One region of the Pseudomonas serbiensis genome, then DNA from elsewhere that is predicted to be linked to it. Evidence: predicted binding sites of a transcription regulator. Region 1 holds the regulator's gene; the other holds the start of a gene.
The links. Region 1 encodes sigma-54, which starts transcription at its own class of promoters, with help from an activator protein. Its sites were predicted from a motif close to ANTGGCATNNANNTTGCTNT; they were not measured.
Positions count from the first base shown of each region.

Region 2: the regulator sigma-54 is predicted to act here: its motif matches at 4,068-4,087, upstream of Q6A51_RS23825 (circularly permuted type 2 ATP-grasp protein).

Region 1 covers NZ_JAUQOO010000013.1:25,850-34,149, reverse strand. The annotation lists gene Q6A51_RS17080 (MlaC/ttg2D family ABC transporter substrate-binding protein) at 1-351, opposite strand, end outside; gene mlaD (outer membrane lipid asymmetry maintenance protein MlaD) at 362-829, opposite strand; gene mlaE (lipid asymmetry maintenance ABC transporter permease subunit MlaE) at 829-1,626, opposite strand; gene Q6A51_RS17065 (ATP-binding cassette domain-containing protein) at 1,626-2,435, opposite strand; gene Q6A51_RS17060 (KpsF/GutQ family sugar-phosphate isomerase) at 2,753-3,727, shown strand; gene Q6A51_RS17055 (hypothetical protein) at 3,727-3,879, shown strand; gene lptC (LPS export ABC transporter periplasmic protein LptC) at 3,892-4,464, shown strand; gene lptA (lipopolysaccharide transport periplasmic protein LptA) at 4,451-4,996, shown strand; gene lptB (LPS export ABC transporter ATP-binding protein) at 4,997-5,722, shown strand; gene Q6A51_RS17035 (RNA polymerase factor sigma-54) at 5,907-7,400, shown strand; gene hpf (ribosome hibernation-promoting factor, HPF/YfiA family) at 7,477-7,785, shown strand; gene ptsN (PTS IIA-like nitrogen regulatory protein PtsN) at 7,797-8,261, shown strand; gene rapZ (RNase adapter RapZ) at 8,264-8,300, shown strand, end outside.
Region 2 covers NZ_JAUQOO010000024.1:7,210-15,509, reverse strand. The annotation lists gene speE (polyamine aminopropyltransferase) at 1-297, shown strand, start outside; gene Q6A51_RS23840 (LTA synthase family protein) at 574-2,667, shown strand; gene Q6A51_RS23835 (hypothetical protein) at 2,808-3,044, shown strand; gene Q6A51_RS23830 (ribonuclease E inhibitor RraB) at 3,290-3,631, shown strand; gene Q6A51_RS23825 (circularly permuted type 2 ATP-grasp protein) at 4,121-5,530, shown strand; gene Q6A51_RS23820 (alpha-E domain-containing protein) at 5,543-6,499, shown strand; gene Q6A51_RS23815 (transglutaminase family protein) at 6,496-7,293, shown strand; gene Q6A51_RS23810 (rhodanese-like domain-containing protein) at 7,376-7,747, opposite strand.

The sequences.
Region 1 (8,300 bases):
CTGGTTGTTGTACTCAAGCAACGCATTGCCATAGAACTGCATCAGGCTGCGCTTGAAGTTTTCCTGGAAGCGCTGCATCTGCTCAGGCGAAGCCTTGCGCGAATACTTGACGGTCATGATGCTTCTGGAAATGCCGTCAGCGTCAACCACCGGGCCAACGATACGGTTCAAGGCATCGTAGAACGCGCTCGGATTGGATTTGTACTGCTCTTTATTGCTGGCCAGGTCGCTCAGCAACTCCTTGGTGGTGCGATCTACCAGGTCATGAGCAGACGGAGTTGTCGCCGCATTTGCCATCATGGGCAGCACGGCCAGCAATACCAGCAGACCACGGCGCAGGATAGAGATCATTTAAAGCTCCTCATTTGGCTTCTTTACTCACGGTATTGAGCAGGAATTTCCCGATCAGGTCTTCCAGCACAAGCGATGACTGCGTGTCATGGATCGTACTTCCATCCTTGAGCAGAGCCTGGTCACCACCCACGCTGATACCAATGTATTTTTCACCCAGCAAGCCGGCGGTCAGGATCGAGGCAGTGGAGTCGGAAGGCAGGTTGTCTACCTTCTTCTGGATCTCCAGCGTTACACGACCGGTAAAGGTGTCACGATCCAGATCGATTGCCGTTACACGGCCAATCGGGACACCCGCCATGCTCACCTTGGCTCTGACAGTCAAACCGGCGATATTGTCGAAGTAAGCGTAAAGTTTATAGCTGTCATTGGTCGCACTGGCGCTCAAGCCGCTGACACGCAGGGCGAGCAATAGCAAAGCCAGGATCCCGGCCAGCAGGAACAGGCCGACACCGGTTTCGATTGCGCGGTTTTGCATCAGAAATCTCCAAACATCAAGGCGGTCAGAATAAAGTCGAGGCCCAGCACTGCCAGCGAGGCATATACAACCGTTTTGGTCGTAGCCCGACTGATACCCTCGGAAGTGGGCTCACAGTCATAGCCCTGGAACACAGCAATCCAGGTCACCACGAAGGCAAAGACGACACTTTTGATAACACCATTGAGCACATCACTGGTGAAGGAAACGCTGCTCTGCATGTTCGCCCAGAAGGAGCCTTCATAGACGCCCAGCCAGTCGATAGCGACCCAAGAGCCACCCCAGATTCCGACCACACTGAAAATGATCGCCAGCAGCGGCAGGGAAATGAACCCGGCCCACAGGCGTGGCGCAATGATGTACTTGAGCGGATCGACCCCGATCATCTCAAGGCTCGACAGCTGCTCGGTGGATTTCATGTTGCCGATCTCCGCAGTCAGTGCGGAGCCTGCACGCCCGGCGAACAGCAGCGCAGTGACCACCGGGCCAAGCTCGCGCAGCAGGGTCAATGCGACCATCTGGCCCACCGCCTGCTCCGAACCGTATCTGGCGAGAATGCTGAACCCCTGAAGCGCCAGCACCATGCCGATGAAAATACCGGACACGACGATGATGACCAGAGACATCACGCCCACAGAATACAACTGCTTGATCAACAGCGAAAAACCGCCGCCGATGCCACCACGCCCTACCAGGGCATGGCCCAGGAAGATGCCGGATCGCCCCAGCACTGCCACGGTATCAATGGCCGAACGCCCAAACAGGCGGATACGGTCCAGCAATGACTTATTGCGCATCAGCGCTTCCCCAAAAGATCTTCACGAAAATCCGGTGCCGGATAGTGAAACGGAACGGGGCCGTCCGGCTCGCCGGTCATGAACTGACGAATGCGCGGATTATCCGAGGACATCAATTCCTGCGGCGTACCCTGCCCCAACACCTGCCCGTCTCCGACGACGTACAGGTAATCCGCGATACTTGCCGTCTCTGAAAGATCATGAGACACCACGATGCTGGTTATCCCCAGCGCATCGTTGAGCAAACGGATCAGACGAACCAGGACCCCCATGGCTATCGGGTCCTGCCCGACAAAGGGTTCGTCGTACATGAGAATCTGCGGGTCGAGAGCGATTGCACGGGCAAGCGCCACACGGCGCTTCATGCCGCCGGACAATTCGTCAGGCATCAGCTCCAGAGCCCCACGCAAACCTACTGCCTGCAATTTGAGCAGGACAATGTCGCGGATCATCTCTTCCGGTAACTCGGTGTGAACGCGCAAGGGAAATGCAACGTTCTCGAACACATCCAGATCGGTGAACAACGCGCCGCTCTGAAACAGGACGCCCATGTTCTTGCGCGCATCGAACAGATCGCTGCGTGACAGCTCGGGCAGGTTCTGGCCATTGACCCAGACCTCGCCTGCACTTGGGCGCAACTGCGCACCCATCAGACGCAGCAAGGTAGTCTTGCCACAGCCGGAAGGCCCCATGATCCCGGTGACCTTCCCTCTGGGAATACGGATATCGACATTACTGAATATGCTGCGCGTGCCGCGTTTGAAGGACACACCTTTCAAATCGACCGCGTAGGCGTCATCGGCGCTCATCTAAACTCCTTGCGATACAGCCTCTCCCTTCTCCTGTCGTGCTCTGACGAGAGACAGACAGTGCGGGCCAGCCGAACAAGCCGCGAACTATATCACCGCAGCAGCACGCCACCCAAGAAGAGAACCTGTTTGTTAGATACCCTGACGCACCTTGCAGACACCCTTTGCATGTTGAAATAAACCTCAGGACAGCCCTTGCAATAAACCTGAAAAGCTGAACAAGCCGCCCCGAATACAACTCCATGACGATCAGACGTGAGGGAATCGTACATTACCGCTATAATCGCCGCCTTTCAGCAAGCCGACTAATTCAAGATATGAGCCGATCCAGCGACCTGACTCAATCCGCGCAACGAACCATCCGCCTCGAAATGGAAGCCATACAAGGCTTGCTTGGCCATCTCGATGGCGATTTCGTGCGCGCGTGCGAAATGATTCTGGCCAGCAAGGGACGTGTCGTAGTGGTCGGCATGGGTAAGTCCGGGCACATCGGCAGAAAGATCGCCGCCACCCTGGCAAGCACCGGCACGACCTCGTATTTCGTGCATCCAGCCGAAGCCAGCCATGGCGACATGGGCATGATTACCCGTGACGACATCATTCTGGCTCTGTCCAACTCCGGCACGACCAACGAAATCGTCACGCTGTTGCCACTGATCAAGCGCCTGGGCATCCAGATGATCAGCGTGACCGGCAACCCGAACTCAGTCATGGCCAAGGCCGCCGACGTCAACCTCAACGTTCAGGTGGAACACGAAGCCTGCCCACTGAACCTGGCGCCAACGTCATCGACAACTGCCGCTCTGGTAATGGGCGACGCTCTGGCTGTCGCCCTGCTTGAAGCGCGCGGCTTTACCGCCGAAGACTTTGCGTTCTCGCACCCTGGAGGCGCATTGGGTCGACGCCTGCTGCTGAAAGTCGAGAACGTCATGCATACCGGCGACACCCTGCCCAAGGTACAGCGCGGCACCCCGCTACGCGATGCACTGCTTGAAATGACCCGCAAGGGCCTGGGCATGACCGCAATCGTCGACGCCGACGGCAAGCTGGCCGGGATCTTCACCGACGGCGACCTGCGCCGCACGCTGGATCGTCCGATCGATATTCGCGAAACCACCATTGATGAAGTCATGACGATTCACGGCAAGACGGCCCGCGCAGACATGCTTGCAGCCGAAGCCCTGAAGATCATGGAGGATCACAAGATCAGCGCCCTGATCGTCGTCGACGCCAAAGACCACCCGGTAGGTGCGTTCAACCTGCAGGATCTCCTGCGTGCGGGTGTCATGTAATGGCCGCCACCCTGTTTGCGAAAGCCCCGAATCCGGGCCATGAGCATGAACAAGTCACCTATCCGGCCGACGATCTGCCAGACTTGCCATTGATCCGGCATGTCAGTCGCGAACAGGGCAGCCTCGAAGCAGCCCAATCCGCCTCCTTATAGAAGCCATTTTTTATGTTCAACAAGAAAGTTCGTACGTTTCTGCTTTTCGGGGTGCTGGCGCTGCTGCTTGCCGCAGCGGGCTACTGGAACATAAGCCCGGAAAGCTTCATGGATCAGCCTGTCGCCACAAAAGACGACACCGCTATCGACTATTACGCCATCAATGCCCATAGCGTGCAGTACCTGCCCGACGGCAAGATGCAATACGACATGACCGCAGACAAGGTCGAACACGTCAAGGCCACGGATGTGACCCTGCTGACCAAGCCCGATCTGCATATGTACCGCGGCACCCTGTTCCCGTGGCACGTCCAGAGTGAACGCGGCGAAGTTTCGCCTGGCGGCACAGAGGTCGAACTGATCGATTCGGTACGTGTTGCACGCACCGACGAAAAACAACGTACGACTATCATTACCAGTAGCCGTATGACCGTATTCCCACAGAAGCAATATGCGCAGACCGAGCAAATCGTTAGAATCGACGCCGCTGGCGGTGTAACGACAGCCAAGGGAATGAAAGCGTATTTGAACGACGGCAGGATGGACCTGCTGTCCAACGTAAGAGGACAGTATGAGTCTCGTTAAAACTCTTCCTTTTTTGCTCGGCCTGGGCGCAGCACTGGGAAGCCCGAGCGCCTGGTCCCTGCCAACCGACCGCGATCAGCCTATCCACATCCAGTCTGACGACGCGCAGCTCGATGACAAGAAAGGCGTTGCCACCTACAAAGGTAACGTCATCATCACTCAGGGTTCGATGAAGATCACCGGCAACACCGTGACCATCACTCGTAATGCCCAAGGCGAAGTCGACGTATTCACCTCCGTCGGCAACCTTGCCTATTACGAGCAGAAACCCTCGGTAGACAAGCCGATCGTGCAGGCTTATGGCGTGACCATCCAGTATTACGCGGCACAAGACCGCATCGTGCTGATCGACAAGGCCAAGGTCATCAATGACGGCAACACCTCCGAAGGCGAGAAGATCGTCTACGACACCGTGAAGCAGATCGTCACTGCCGGCCGCGCCAATGGCGGCTCCAAAGTGACTGCGCCACGCCCGCGGATCGACATGGTCATCCAGCCCAAAAAGAAAACCGAACAGCAGAAGGCCCAGTAAATGGCGACGCTTAAAGCCCAGCACCTGGCTAAAAGCTACAAGAGTCGTCAGGTCGTACGCGATGTCAGCCTGTCCATCGACAGCGGTCAGATCGTAGGCTTGCTCGGCCCTAACGGTGCAGGCAAGACGACCTGCTTCTACATGATTGTCGGCCTGGTACAGGCCGATCAGGGCCGCGTCCTGATCGATGACCTCGATGTCAGCCACCAGCCGATGCACGGTCGCGCCCGTGCCGGTATTGGCTACCTGCCACAGGAAGCCTCGATCTTCCGCAAGCTGTCCGTGGCCGACAACATCATGGCCATCCTTGAAACCCGCAAGGAACTCGACGGCGCTGCACGTCGCAAGGAGCTGGAAAGCCTGCTTCAGGAATTCCACATCACCCATATCCGCGACAACCTGGGCATGAGCCTTTCGGGTGGCGAACGTCGCCGCGTGGAAATTGCCCGCGCACTGGCCACCGCCCCCAAGTTCATCCTGCTCGATGAGCCTTTCGCAGGCGTTGACCCCATCTCGGTGGGCGATATCAAACAGATCATTCATCACCTGAAAGCCAAGGGCATCGGCGTGCTGATCACCGATCACAACGTCCGCGAAACCCTGGATATCTGCGAAACCGCTTACATCGTCAACGATGGACAACTGATTGCCGAAGGCGACTCGCAAACCATTCTGGCCAACCAGTTGGTGAAAGAAGTCTACCTCGGCCACGAGTTCCGCCTGTAGTCGACCCTGTGTGAGCTCTTTTGATGCGAGCTTTGCCTGGACATCCTGTTGACAATGCATTTTTTGTCATGATGCTCTAGGCAAACACTTCAGATTCAGGCATATAACTTGCTTAAGCTGGCGCTTCGGCGCCCTGTAGTGGATGGCGCATGTGCGCCGGCGAATAAGGTGTTTAGCCCCTGCCATGAAACCATCGCTAGTCTTGAGAATGGGCCAGCAGCTGACGATGACGCCGCAGCTGCAACAGGCTATCCGCTTGCTCCAGTTATCGACCCTGGACCTCCAGCAAGAGATTCAGGAAGCACTGGAATCCAACCCTATGCTGGAACGTCAGGAAGAAGGCGACGACTTCGACAACTCCGACCCTCTGGCTGACAACATCGAGCAAAAGCCCAATACAGACGTTCAGGAACCCAGCTACCAGGAAACCGCACCGACTGTGGATAACCTGGAAGACGGCGAGTGGAACGAACGCATTCCAAACGAATTACCTGTCGACACCGCCTGGGAAGATGTCTATCAGACCAGCGCCAGCAGCCTGCCCAGCAACGATGACGATGAATGGGACTTCACCACCCGTACATCCGCTGGCGAAAGCCTGCAAAGCCACCTGCTATGGCAATTGAATGTCGCGCCGATGTCCGACAAGGACCGGCTGATTGCCGTCACCCTGATCGACTGCATCAATAACCAGGGTTATCTCGACGAAACCCTCGAAGAGATAGTCGAAGCCTTCGACCCCGAACTGGATATCGAACTCGACGAAATCGAAGCCGTTCTGCACCGCATTCAGCAATTTGAACCCGCTGGTATCGGCGCTCGCAACCTGAGCGAATGCCTGTTGCTGCAACTGCGTCAGTTGCCGGTAAAAACCCGCTGGCTCGCAGAAGCACAGCGCCTGGTAACCGACTACATCGATCTGCTGGGCAGCCGCGACTATACGCAGCTCATGCGCCGCATGAAGCTCAAGGAAGACGAACTGCGCCAGGTCATCGAACTGGTCCAGAGCCTTAATCCTCGCCCCGGCTCCCAGATCGAGTCCACAGAAGCCGAATACGTCGTGCCCGACGTGATCGTACGCAAGGACAACGAACGCTGGCTGGTAGAGCTGAATCAGGAGTCGGTACCGCGCCTGCGCGTCAACCCTCAGTACGCCGGATTCGTGCGCCGTGCCGACACCAGCGCCGACAACACCTTCATGCGCAACCAGTTGCAGGAAGCACGCTGGTTCATCAAGAGCCTGCAAAGCCGCAACGAAACACTGATGAAGGTTGCCACCCAGATCGTCGAGCACCAGCGCGGTTTTCTCGAATACGGCGATGAGGCCATGAAACCGCTCGTCCTGCATGACATCGCCGAAGCGGTAGGCATGCACGAGTCGACGATTTCCCGCGTGACCACTCAGAAGTTCATGCACACCCCAAGGGGCATTTACGAGCTGAAATACTTCTTTTCCAGCCACGTAAGCACCTCCGAAGGCGGCGAATGCTCTTCGACAGCTATCCGCGCAATCATTAAAAAACTGGTTGCTGCCGAAAATCAGAAAAAGCCGTTGAGTGATAGCAAGATCGCTGGTTTACTGGAGGCACAAGGCATTCAAGTAGCCCGTCGCACAGTTGCCAAGTACCGCGAATCACTGGGGATTGCACCTTCGAGTGAACGCAAGCGACTGATGTGATGCAGGCAGAGCCACAGCGTTCCAGCGGCAGGACTCAACACCTGCCTCTTTATGCACTGGCAAAGGAGAAAGCTGTATGCAAGTCAATATCAGTGGACACCAACTGGAAGTGACCAAGCCCCTTCGTGAATACGTTGAGCTCAAGCTCAAGAAGCTCGAAGGGCATTTTGACAAGATTACTAATGTGCAGGTCACGCTGGCTGTCGAGAAGCTGAAACAGAAAATCGAAGCCACTCTGCACATCCATGGTGGAGAGGTCGTAGCCAACGCCGAACATGACGACATGTACGCGGCAATCGACCTTCTCACTGATAAGCTCGACAGACAATTGCTCAAGCATAAGGAGAAGCAGCAGAACATCCTTAAAGGTGCGACAGCTCGCTGACACTCATCCCAATGATCCGACTTGAAAATATCCTGACCCCCGGCCGTTCATGCGTGAACGTGTCGGGCGGCAGTAAAAAACGTGTACTCGAACAAATTGCCAACCTGATCGGTCGTGAAGTACCGAGCATGGATCAGCAAAGTGTGTTTGAAAGCCTTGTTGCCCGCGAAAAACTGGGATCTACCGGTTTCGGCAACGGCATTGCCATCCCCCATTGCCGCCTTGCAGGCTGTGAAACGCCTGTCAGCGCTGTTATGCGCCTGGAATCCCCCATCGATTTCGACGCCATCGATGGCGCCCCGGTAGACCTGCTATTCGTCCTGCTCGTCCCGGAAGCTGCTACCGATGAACACCTGGAGCTGCTGCGCCAGATAGCCAGTATGCTTGACCGCACAGAAGTACGTGACCGCCTACGCAGTGCCGAAAGCGGTGAAACGCTTTATAAAGTGGTGCTGGACGTACAGAACGGTAACTGATCATGCGCATGATCGTCGTCAGTGGTCGCTCAGGCTCCG
Region 2 (8,300 bases), on a different contig from region 1:
AACGGCACGCCGTTCATGCAGTTGAGCGGTGTGCAGACCACGGCTGGTCGCATGAATGGCCTGTTCGCGGACTGGCATTTCTATCAGGCGGCAATCCCCACCTATATCGGTGGCGCAATGACCTTCGCCTGGGGCTCGACCAACACCACCTATCGCAAACTGCCGCTGGAAACCCTGCGCCAGCGCTTTGTCGGTAGCGGTATTGTTACTCGCTATTACAACCCGGAAATCCATATCGGTGCTTTCGCCTTGCCACAATACGTGCTGCAAGCCGTGAACAAACCCAGCAACGACTGAGGTTTTCTTCAGGCATGGGCATGACCTGAATCCTTGAAGGTCATGCCCGCGTGGCAAGGATTGCGGCACCGCTCACATCGGTTGCCTGCGACGCGCAACAAATTTTTCACACCCTTTTGTCGAAAATTGCGCGCGATTATTCAGTGCCACGCTCTGATAAGCGCTAAAAACACGGCAATCACGTAATATCTGCCCCCCATGCGCTGCCTCCTCTTTCGGATCGGCAGGTATCGCATATCCGAACTCAATTCCTGAATCCACCGGATCCTGACAAAAATGGCTAACACGGACGCCCAGATTCATCGGCAAGCTTTGTCCCGCCTGCAACACCCCACTGTCAAATCACATCTGGCCTACACGCTGCTCAGCGGCCTGGCCTTGATGGTGATGTACACCCTGCTGCGTATCGGGCTGCTGGTCTACAACCGTGAAATGATTGGTGATACGCCGGCATCGACCTTTATCGAAGCACTGTTCAACGGCATGCGCTTCGACCTGCGTCTGACGGTCTATCTGCTCATTCCTCTGATGCTGTCGCTGTTCAGTGTCAGGGCCATGTCTGCGCGGGGCTTCTTCCGGTTCTGGCTGACACTGGTCGGCAGCATCACCCTGTTCTTCGGCCTGATGGAGATGGACTTCTACCGTGAATTCCACCAGCGGCTGAACGGTCTGGTGTTCCAGTACGTCAAGGAAGACCCCAAGACTGTGCTGAGCATGCTCTGGTACGGTTTCCCGGTGGTGCGTTATCTGCTGGCGTGGGCGTTGGTCACCTGGTTGTTGAGCCTGGTGTTCAAGGGGATTGACCGCGTGACGCGCCCTCGTCGCGAATTCAGTGTCAGCAGTGGCAGCAATCGCTCGATTGCTCCCTGGTACCTGCGCATCGTTGTCTTCTTCATCGTGCTGGTCATCGCAGTCATTTCAGCTCGTGGCACCTTGCGTCAAGGCCCGCCGCTGCGTTGGGGCGATGCTTACACCACGGAGTCGAACTTCGCCAATCAGTTGGGCTTGAACGGTACGTTGACGCTGATTACTGCCGCGAAAAGCCGCATGTCCGAAGACCGCGACAATATCTGGAAAGCCACTTTGCCTCAGCCTGAGGCGCAGCAGGTCGTGCGCAACATGCTGTTGACCCCTCATGACCGGCTTATTGATCCTAATACTGCTGCCGTACGCCGAGACTTCACTCCGCCAGCGGAAAACACGTTGCCGATCCGCAACGTGGTGGTGATCCTGATGGAAAGCTTCGCTGGCCACTCGGTCGGTGCTCTGGGCGACAAGGCCAACATCACGCCTTACTTCGACAAACTGTCCAAGGAAGGTCTGCTGTTCGACCACTTCTTCTCCAACGGTACCCATACCCACCAGGGCATGTTTGCCACCATGGCGTGCTTCCCGAACCTGCCGGGCTTCGAGTACCTGATGCAGACTCCCGAAGGCAGCCACAAGCTGTCGGGCCTGCCGCAGTTGCTCAGCACAGGACGCAACTACGATGACGTCTATGTCTATAACGGCAACTTTGCCTGGGACAACCAGTCGGGCTTCTTCAGCAACCAGGGCATGACCAACTTTGTCGGCCGTGAAGACTTCGTCAACCCGGTGTTCTCCGACCCGACCTGGGGTGTGTCCGACCAGGACATGTTCGACCGTGGTGCCGAGGAACTGAAAGCCCGCCAGAATGGCAAGCCGTTCTATGCCTTGCTGCAAACCCTGTCCAACCATACGCCTTATGCCTTGCCGGAAAACCTGCCGGTGGAGCGTGTCACCGGGCATGGCACGCTGGATGAGCATTTGACCGCCATGCGCTATTCCGACTGGGCGCTGGGACAATTCTTCGAGAAGGCCAAGAAAGAGCCTTACTTCAAGAACACCCTGTTCGTGGTTCTGGGCGACCATGGTTTTGGCAACAAGATGCAACTGACCGAAATGGACCTTGGCCGTTTCAACGTGCCATTGCTGCTGATCGGGCCGGGCGTGCAGGAGAAGTTCGGCCAGCGCAGCAGTATCGTGGGTACTCAGGTCGATGTGGTTCCGACCATCATGGGGCGCCTGGGCGGTCAGACCCGCAACCAGTGCTGGGGACGCGACCTGCTTAACCTGCCTGAAGGCGACAAGGGTTTTGGTGTGATCAAGCCGTCCGGCAGCGAGCAGGTGGTGGCTATCATCCATGGCAACCGTATCCTGATCGAACCAACGGAAATGCCTGCCAAGGTCATGACCTACACACTGGGCGCCAACCCGCATGCCGAAGTGGTTCCCGATGCTCCGGACACGGCCGAGCTCAAGCAGAAGCTGGAAAGCTTCCTGCAGACAGCCACCAAGAGCCTTCTGGATAACACTGCCGGGGTAGAGGCCAGCAAGAACCCTAACTGATCTTTTGCTGCCATGAACGAAGGCCCTCTGCACTGGTTGCGAGGGCCTTTCTTTTTACCTGCATTTTTCTTGAACGAATGCCGTTGGCAAAAGGTCCAGATCATGTAGGCCAGCGTTCTGGCTTTGTTCTGGAGACATCGATGAGACAGTGGGCCATTTCATATATCGATAAAGATGGTGTACAGCAACGTCATGATATTGATTCACTGGAGCGCCCGAGCGAGGAGGCTGCGGCACGTCTTCTGCGTCCCATTCTGTTTCCGGTCACCGATGAACTGAACCTCAATGATCTGGAGGGGAGAACCGAGGAGCCCACAGTGAAAACCCTCAAGGATCACAACAGTGTCCAGATCATTTCCATTACAGAAGTAATCTGATTCATTTACACACGCAAAGACTTGTTGTGTCAGGCACTTGGCAGCCGACCCGAGATGGGTCTACTCTGCAAACGAGGCCGATACGTCGGCCTCTCCATGTCGAAACCCGAGCTGTCACAGGCTCGGTTTGGTCAGCTTCATGCTTGATTCCCCACTTCGGATTAACTGTCGTGTGGCGACCCCCGCCAAGGTGGTCGTTCTGGAAGAGTTGAAACTCTATCTATCGTTGCATAGGAGGACGTTTCATGAGCACAGCCTATCAAGAGGACATCAGCAGTAACGTACTGCGCCGCATGAAAGAAGGCGGTTTTGATTTTGCACGCAGTTACCCCATCGAGTTCTATGCCGTATTCCCGGATGAGGAAAGGGCGCGGCAGGCAGCAGGACAGTTTCGTGGTGAATCCATCAATACCCAGATCAACGTGCGTGACGACGGTGCGTGGCACTTGCAATTGAGCAAGGTCATGTATGCCACGTACGACGGGATCGGAGACTTTGAGCAAGACTTCCAGAGCGTGATTTCACCGATGGACGGTGAAGTTGAAGGATGGGGGGTCACAGCGGAGATCAGAAGACTGCACGCATGAATCATCTCGATCCAGTCACGACCGGCCAATTGCGGAGCACTCTGCAATTGGCCGGTCTTGTTTTTGGGTGCTGGTGGCAGGAGCGAATTCATTCGCGAAAGCCCACTGAAGTAAATTCGATGGTCAAAAAAAAGCCACTCAATGGAGTGGCTTGAAGGGAAGTCCGGTTATAAAGGCGCGAGGGCGCAGGTGCTGACATATTTCCAGAAAAAAACGTGAAACAGGCATTCGGGCCTTTGTTTGCTCGGTGCTGGTGATTGTGGCGAACTAATATCTCACCATCAAATCAACACTGACTATGCTGGTGATAGATTTCGCGAGTGACTGACGCTTCCGAATGAAGCGTAGGAGAATTGACTGGGGCGTTTATTGCACAGGAATGGTGCGTTGGATGTTCTTGTTTTACATAAGTTGTTGATATTAAAGCGTTTATGCCGATGGCACGGGCCTTGCGAAGGCCCTGATGTCCATGGTGACAAGGAGTACGGCATGATCCGCACCTTTTATGACGAGATGTACGACGCTGGCGGTCAGGTCCGCCCGCATTATCGGGAATTTGCCCGCTGGTTGGGGGATACGCCTCCTGAGCTTCTGGCTCAACGCCGGCGTGAAGCCGATCTATTGTTTCATCGCGCCGGGATCACGTTCACGCTCTATGGTGACGAGCAGGGGACCGAAAGGTTGATCCCCTTCGATACGATCCCGCGCAGCATTCCTGCCAGTGAATGGCGGGTTGTGGAGCGCGGCTGCATTCAGCGCGTCAAGGCGTTGAACATGTTTCTCGCCGACCTGTATCACGATCAACGGATCATCAAGGCGGGCATCATTCCTGCCGAGCAGGTCCTGGCCAACGAGCAATACCAGTTGGCAATGCAAGGTCTGAATCTGCATCGTGATCTGTACTCGCACATCTCCGGGGTCGACCTGGTGCGCGATGGCGATGGCACTTATTACGTGCTTGAAGACAACCTGCGCACCCCGAGTGGTGTGAGCTACATGCTCGAAGATCGCAAGATGATGATGCGCCTGTTCCCGGAGCTGTTCGCCGCGCAACGCATTGCACCGATCGATCACTACCCGAACCTGTTGCTCGACACGCTCAAGAGTTCGAGCCATCTGGACAACCCAAGCGTTGTGGTCCTGACGCCTGGTCGTTTCAACAGCGCATTTTTCGAGCACGCCTTTCTGGCGCGGGAGATGGGCGTTGAACTGGTGGAAGGGGCTGACCTTTTCGTCCGTGATGATCGTGTCTTCATGCGCACCACCGACGGCCCGAAAGCCGTTGATGTGATCTACCGCCGTCTGGACGATGCCTTCCTCGATCCGCTGGCCTTCAACCCCGATTCGATGCTGGGTGTTCCGGGCCTGCTGTCGGCCTATCGTTCCGGCAATGTGGTCCTGGCCAATGCCATCGGCACCGGGGTGGCCGACGACAAGTCGATTTATCCATATGTCACGGACATGATCCGTTTCTATCTGGATGAAGAGCCGATCCTCAAGAACGTGCCGACCTGGCAGTGCCGCAAGCCTGAAGAGCTGTCCCATGTGCTGGCCAATCTGGGTGATCTGGTGGTCAAGGAAACCCAGGGCTCCGGTGGTTACGGAATGCTGGTCGGTCCTGCGGCAAGTGCTGCTGAAATCGAATCGTTCCGTGCCCGTCTCAAAGCCAAGCCACACGCTTATATCGCCCAACCGACCTTGTCCCTGTCGACCTGTCCGACCTTCGTCGAGAACGGCATCGCCCCGCGACATATCGACTTGCGCCCATTTGTCCTCTCCGGCCGCGAAACCCGCGTCGTGCCTGGCGGGCTTACCCGAGTAGCGCTGCGTGAAGGCTCGCTGGTGGTGAACTCGTCGCAAGGTGGTGGAACCAAGGACACCTGGGTGGTCGAGGATTAAGGATGCCTGCCAATGCTAAGTAGAACTGCCTCGGATCTTTTCTGGATGTCGCGTTACCTGGAGCGAGCGGAGAACCTCGCCCGAATGATGGACGTGAGTTATTCGCTGTCATTGATGCCCCAGGACGGGCGCGGCGGGCTGGATGAAATTGCCATGCCGCTGCTGATCACCGGAACCCTGGATGCTTATGTGGAGCGTCATGGCGCCTTGCATGCCGAGCGCATGCTGCACTTCTTTGCCCTTGATGCAACCAACCCGGCCAGCATCTACAGCTGTCTTGGCGCAGCACGGGCCAGTGCCCATGCGGTGCGCGGACGAATTACCGCTGACATGTGGGAGAACATCAACTCCACTTGGCTGGAGATTCGCGGGATCGCCGAGCAAGGGCTGGCGCGCTATGGCATGAGCCATTTCTGCGAGTGGGTGAAGGAGCGTTCCCACCTGTTTCGTGGCGCGACCTACGGCACCATCATGCGTAACGATGCGTTCCGTTTCATTCGCCTGGGCACCTTCATCGAGCGTGCCGACAACACCATGCGCATGCTCGATGCCCGTTATGAAATGCTTGAGTTGCGTGGGCCGCAGGCCAACGCGGCGGCGGATAACTCGGCAGCCGGTTACTACCAGTGGAGCGCCTTGTTGCGCGCCTTGTCGTCCTTCGAGGCCTATACCGAGCTGTACCGGGACGCGCCGGGTGCGCGCCATGTTGCCGAGCTATTGCTATTGCGTGCCGACATTCCGCGTTCCTTGCGGGCCTGCCTGGAAGAATTGGACCTGATCCTCGCCAGCCTGCCGGGCGCCAATGGCCGACCGGCACAGCGTCTGGCGGCGGAAATGGATGCACGCCTGCGCTATACCAGCATCGACGAGATCCTGGCTGAAGGCCTGCATGAGTGGTTGAACGAATTCATTCCCCTGGTGGCCCAACTGGGTGATGCCATCCACACTTCATATCTGGAGGCTGCATGAGACTCTCAATTAGCCACGAGACCACCTATCACTATGATGATCAGGTTCGGGCCAGCATCCAGTATCTGCGCCTGACTCCCCATGACAGCGAGCGTCAGCAGGTTCTGAGCTGGCAGTTGAGCCTGCCGCGTCCGGTGCGCGCGCAGATCGATCCGTTTGGCAACATCCTGCATGTGCTGAGCCTGGACGAGCCCCATGAATCGATCATCATTGGCGCCCGCGGTCAGGTTGAAATCGATGAAACCCGTGAGTCCGAATACGAAAGCCAGTCGGCGCTGCCGTTTCTGCGCTTTACCCGTCTGACCGAGGCGGACGAGGCCATGCGCGCATTTGCAGCCAAGGAGAGCAGCAAGCGTACTGATCGTACGGGGCTGATCGATCTCATGCAGGCGCTGAATCAGCACATCGTCTACACGCCGGGGGCGACGGAAGTCGATACCAGCGCGGTTCAGGCGTTTGCCGGTCGTTCAGGCGTCTGCCAGGACCATACCCATGCATTCCTGGCGTGCGCACGTAGTCTTGGCGTTCCGGCACGTTATGTCTCCGGTTATCTGTACAGCGAAGACAAGGATCACCTGTCCAGTCATGCCTGGGCCGAGGCCTGGATCGACGATGGCTGGTACAGCTTTGACGTCACCAACACTCTCGCCATTCCGGCACGCCACCTGAAACTGGCAGTCGGCCTGGATTATCTGGATGCCTGCCCGGTACGTGGCATGCGTCGTGGTGGGGGTTACGAGCAGATGCACGCCAAGGTGTCAGTCTCGACACAGGTTCAGGTGCAGCACCAGTAAGCTTCAAACCGCTGTGGGAGCGAATGAATTCGCTCCCACACGCTCGCCTGATTCATGACAGGTAAGCTGTTGGCGCAAGCAGTTATTCCGCCGGATCATCGGTAATGTCATACAGCGCATTATGCAGCTCTTCATAATTGCCGCCGTTGATGACACTGAAGTAACCCGCCTGTCTGAGTTTGTCCTGCGCCTTGCTCGCTTTTTCACTGCTGCTGCTGAAAATGACGAACACAGAGTTGCGGTCGGTGAGCACCTGTTTCAGTTGGTTGACCAAGCGTGCATCTTCGACCCGAACCGCATTGAGTACGGTGCCAGCGTCGTATTCGGTCTGGCTGCGCACATCCACTGCCAGTTTCCCTTCCTTCAAGGCGGCCACGGCGGCGGCCTGTTCTACTTCACCAGCCTGCACCGCGAAGCTGCAAGCCAGAATACCCATTGCTATCCATTGGCGCATAAGTCCATCTCCCGGCATTTAACAGGAAGATTGGCACAGATAAGGACGGTTCGGTAGCGCATCCTGAATCAGCCGAACAACCTGTTCAGATTCGGCAGGATCAAGAGAAGAGTGGTCGCGAATACAATAAGTCCCGCCTGACGTATCTTTGAATGCTTGAACATGGCTGACTGCCTTTTGTTGTTATTCCTGAGCGACAAAAGCTCACCGAATTCATCAATTACGAAATCGGGCAGCTGGCAAAGGTGGTGCTTATGAACAGGTGGTCCCGGTCACATGGCCGCTGACCTGACGCTGGATGTATTTTTATCGCGCCTTCCTGTTACAGATTTAACCTTAGAGGCCGCATTGCATATGGCTTAGAACTATTTGATATTTAAGTCTGATAATTTCTGATTAAAGGTTATTTAGGAACTGCTGATAATATGGTCAGGCCTTGGCTAGAGGCTTTGAGGGAGCGTCGTTAGCCTGCTACCGTTCGTCCGGCCAAGGTATGTCCTGCGAACGATACCAGGTGGGGGCCGTGCAGATACTGGCTTCTTGCTTTGATCGT